2 regions of the Paenibacillus sp. FSL L8-0502 genome follow, and region 2 is predicted to be linked to the other one. Evidence: predicted binding sites of a transcription regulator. Region 2 holds the regulator's gene; the other holds the start of a gene.
What was found. Region 2 encodes NrdR, which represses ribonucleotide reductase genes. Its sites were predicted from a motif close to AACACNATATATNGTGTT; they were not measured.
Positions count from the first base shown of each region.

Region 1: the regulator NrdR is predicted to act here: its motif matches at 1,259-1,276, upstream of nrdI (class Ib ribonucleoside-diphosphate reductase assembly flavoprotein NrdI).

Region 1 is NZ_CP151958.1:2,031,163-2,033,558, forward strand. It holds gene nrdE (class 1b ribonucleoside-diphosphate reductase subunit alpha) at 1-747, opposite strand, end outside; gene nrdI (class Ib ribonucleoside-diphosphate reductase assembly flavoprotein NrdI) at 734-1,093, opposite strand; gene NSQ57_RS09215 (DUF2500 domain-containing protein) at 1,501-1,863, shown strand; gene NSQ57_RS09220 (GNAT family protein) at 1,903-2,396, shown strand, end outside.
Region 2 is NZ_CP151958.1:1,869,825-1,872,220, forward strand. It holds gene NSQ57_RS08395 (lytic transglycosylase domain-containing protein) at 1-494, shown strand, start outside; gene NSQ57_RS08400 (alpha/beta-type small acid-soluble spore protein) at 611-835, opposite strand; gene nrdR (transcriptional regulator NrdR) at 941-1,408, shown strand; tRNA gene NSQ57_RS08410 (tRNA-Ala) at 1,538-1,613, shown strand; tRNA gene NSQ57_RS08415 (tRNA-Lys) at 1,626-1,698, shown strand; gene NSQ57_RS08420 (alpha/beta hydrolase) at 2,041-2,396, opposite strand, start outside.

The sequences.
Region 1 (2,396 bases), 160 kb from region 2:
CCATCCGAAAATGTTGTAATAGGCTGCCCCAGAGCCTTTACGTTGCCCCATTTGATCCGCATAAGAGAAGCCGTCTTCCATCAGCTTCAGCACAGGCATAATGCCTTTTGCTGCGCCTTCTACGCCTTTAATCGCTTCGCCGCGTGCCCGCAGCTTCGACAGGTTAACGGCAACACCGCCGCCGATTTTGGACAACTGCATGCAAGTGTTTAGCACATAGTTGATCGAGTTCAGGGAGTCGTCCATTTCGAGCAAGAAGCAGGATACCAATTCCCCACGGCGGCTTTTGCCTGCATTCAGGAACGTTGGTGTCGCTGGCTGGAGACGTTGCTCCATCATCGAGCGGGACAACAGGCGTGCCGTATCCGCGTTACCGCGTCCCAAATGCAGGGCAACCGCGGCAACCCGATCAGGGTAATGTTCCAGATAGACTTTACGGTCATTACTCTTCATTGCATAATCGGTATAAAACTTGGATGCTGCCATATAGGAAGGGAATTTAAAATTATAGCTATGAGTGATATGGAAAATATCATTAATTTCGTCAGCCGTATAGCTGTTGTAGAAATTCTCATAATAATCATTCTCAATCATATACAGCACTTGAGCGGCTGTGTCAGCAAACTTCAAACTCCGTTCCTGAACTTCCTTCATAAATTCTGCTACAGCCTCTTGGTCCTTTTCCAATTGGAAAAAGCCGTCTGTATCGCGTTTCATCAACATGTTGTTCAATTCAATATGCCGCAACTCGGCTCACCTCCTGTTTAAAACGCTCTACATCTCCGAACGTTCCAGATAATTCAAATTTACTAATCACGGGGACATTATAGTGGTCGGCAATCAAATCCGCACTTTTGGCAAATTTCTCACCCCAGTTACGGTTGCCGCTTGCAGCTACACCAACAAGGTTTTGTGCGTTTTTTTTCAAAAAGGAAGATACCCTCTCAGGTATCTGCCCAAACCCGGTTGTATATGTAATAAGTACGTAAGGCTCTTCTATAGTCATTTGCTCCTCGATCTGAACCGCTGGAAGCTTGAGCTTGTTTATAAATCTTTTTACATTGCCGGTCTTGGAATCATAAGCAATCAGCATGGTATGCATCCTCCTTAACAATTAACGAAAAAAAGAAAACGGCATTGCCCGAGATCCATCATAGCTCTAATCCCTTGCTGGCTGTGCCATTTTAAATTTTTGACTCTATATTTACATGTATTTTCATACCTGTATCTTCAAGATATCGGTCATAAATACGTTTTTTACACTATATTTAGAGTACATTCTCTATTTTATATCTATATATAGTTTTGTCAATCGGTCTAGAGGGGATCAGAGGACCCAGATCGGGTAGAAGTCCAAGCGGGGTGCGGAAAAGAGCGAAAGAACTTTTTTTTCGTAAGTATGTTAAAAAAGTATTGGAGTTTTTGAGGGTGAAGATGTACGATTTGTCAATGGGCAATTGAATGGAAAATTTACATTTTACTGTAGAAAGGATGAAGTGAATGGGAAGTGATTCTATGGAAGTTCAATCGTTTAATACGATCTTTTTTATCGTATTTGGACTCATTGCTTTTGTAATGATTATGGGAATTGTCAAAACGATCGGAGCGGGCCTGTCCAATCAAGCAGCCGAACGGGTACAACGTTCATGTAAGGTTGTGGATAAACGGACGAGAGTGCGTGGGGGATCAGGCGATTTTTCAGCTTCGACCTATTATTATATCACCTTTGAGTTTGACGGGGGTGAGCGTAAGGAGCTGGAGGTGAAGGATAGGGACTTTGGTATGATTGTGATCGGGGATCGTGGGGAGCTTCATTATAAAGGTACACGTTTTCTGGAGTTTGTGAGAGTAATGGAAGCATAAAGGTGCTTAAACAAATACATAATCGGAGGGAAGATTACGATGCCGCATATCATTGGAAAACGAGTTGTATTGAGAGAATACCGTCAAGAGGATATACCAGATATCCGAAAATGGGTCAATGACCCGGAAATCACACGTGGTTTAAGCGACGTGTTTATCTATCCGCATTCACAGGTGAATAGTGAATCTTTTGTACAGATGATGATTGACGGCAACCCCGAGATCAAAGGTTTTGTCATTGCGCATAAAGACACCCTGGATTATATCGGACAACTGGACTTATTTAAAATCAACTGGGTGAATCGGCATGCCACCCTTGGAATTGTGATCGGGCGTGACGGTGATCTGGGCAAAGGTTATGGACGGGAAGCGATCCGGCTGTTACAAAAATTTGCATTTCATACGCTGAACCTACATCGACTGGAGCTGGAGGTCTATGCGTTCAATGAACGTGCACACCGTTGCTATTTGGCCAGCGGCTTCAAGGAGGAAGGGCGGCTGCGGGAAAAGCTATTCAGGGAAGGGCGATACTA
Region 2 (2,396 bases):
ATTCAAATTGGATGTCTTGGTTCTATCCAATTCAATATAAGGATGAGATTCGGCAGTATTCACAGACGTATGAAGTAGACCCATTTTTGGTGGCGTCTATTATCCGTGTAGAAACCAATTTTAAAACCAGTAAGCAGTCACATAAGGGGGCGCTAGGGCTGATGCAGATTATGCCGAATACGGCAAATTGGATTATGGACAGCGCCCAGATTCAAAAGGTTCCGCTGGACAGTGTCAAGCACGAGCCTGGCACCAATATTGAGCTGGGAACCTGGTATTTGCATAACCTATCCATAAAGTTTCAGGATAATCCTGTAGCAATCGTAGCTGCTTACAATGCAGGGCCGGGTAAAGTTCAAGAGTGGCTGGATAAGGGAGTGTGGGATGGAAAAGAAGAGTCCATCAAGCAAATCCCTTTTGGTGAAACACGACATTATGTACAGCGGGTCATTTATTACTACAGGCAATACACGAAAATTTATAATGATTTTTAAATCCAAGTTAATGACATGATGAGCTTTTCGCTTTAAAATGAAAAAAGCGTTGGACAGGCTGTTTTTACCAGCCCATCCAGACACTTTTTCTTGTTATTTTTGCATTATTACCGCGATTATTGGTATTGACCTGCCAATTGTTGTTCGGCGATCGTTACGAGGCGTTTTGTGATGTAGCCCCCGATCGAACCGTTCTCATAGGAAGTCATATTACCTTGGTATCCATCTTGAGGAATGCTGATACCCAACTCTTGAGCGATTTCAAATTTCATTTGCTCCAGAGCGCCGGAGGATCTGCTGACTACCAGATTGTTGGAGTTGCCATTGTTTCCTTGTGCCATTGTTGTTCACCTCCTCGCGATATGGTAAACATATTATGATCTGTTTTGACAAAATTATTACTAAAAGTCTTCGGGAATTTATTGGAAAAAGAAAGTGGTGAGATTATGAAATGTCCGTATTGTGCCTACAATGGCACGAAAGTGCTGGATTCGCGACCTGCGAATGATAACAAGTCCATCCGTCGCCGCCGTGAATGTGAGCAGTGTGCCAGGCGTTTTACCACCTTTGAAATGGTGGAGGAAACCCCTCTCATGGTCATCAAAAAAGACGGCAGCCGTGAAGAGTTTAGTCGTGATAAAATGCTGCGCGGTCTCATTCGAGCCTGCGAGAAGCGTCCAGTATCCGTCGAGCAACTGGATATGATCGTATCCCAGGTGGAGAACGCTATCCGCAACACAGCAGCCACAGAAGTGGATAGCCAGCAGATTGGTGAGCTGGTCATGGAACAGCTCTACCCAGTGGATGAAGTCGCCTACGTACGTTTTGCGTCCGTCTATCGTCAGTTTAAAGACATCAATATGTTTATGAAGGAACTGAAAACACTGTTATCTAAAGATACAGCCAGCGACTGATCGCTGACTGTATCTTTTCTGGGCCATGAAGGGAGAAAATTATATTTTTTTATAAAAGTATTGACACAGGGTTAAATATTTTATATGATATAGAAGTCGCTTGAAACGTTGATAAAACTTGCTTATGATGGGGCCTTAGCTCAGCTGGGAGAGCGCATCGCTGGCAGCGATGAGGTCAGGGGTTCGATCCCCCTAGGCTCCACCAAACTTTTATTATGGACTCTTAGCTCAGTTGGTAGAGCAGTTGACTCTTAATCAATTGGTCCAGGGTTCGAGTCCCTGAGAGTCCATCTTTTTAGAAAAAACGGCAGAGATGCCGTTTTTTTGTTGTTTATAGATCTATTCCCAGTCTAACCGGGAACAGTTATGGGTGGAATGAGCGCGTAACTGACTGCACAGAAAACAGATCCTAAAGGAAATAGACGTCTTTTTTAATTGCAACCCATTGTTCACGAGTGCAAGGACTAGTTGTTTGCAGACATGGGCTGCCCATTGACGAACTCTCAGAACAATGTGGACTGTCTGTAGACCGCATTAAGAAAATCGTATACTCAAAAAAAATGTACCCTTTTATCTTTCGATGGTTTTTTTTATCAGCATATTCAAATGAAGTATGGAAAAAACATCATTGTTTAACGCTCACTGACATAATTGGCAATAATTTTGAGATACTCGTCATTCACCAATTTTCTTGGGGCGAATACGGCTGTTAAAAAAGTTAGAGATTTTGAACGCGCGATTTTTTCATCCATCATGGAGTGGTCGGCTTCAGGTAAATGAATCACGGACAGTAGCTCTGCGGGGATTTTCTGGTGATAGACTCGCTCGGTATCCTTTACATCAACATTAATATCCTTTCCTGCCAGAACCAAGAGTACAGGAGAATGGAAGTGACTTAATTCTTCGGTGGAATCAGACAGAAAATTTTTGCGTATAAAGCTCCATCTTTCTTTGGAAATCATATCGTCAGGATCAGCTATGCTTAGAT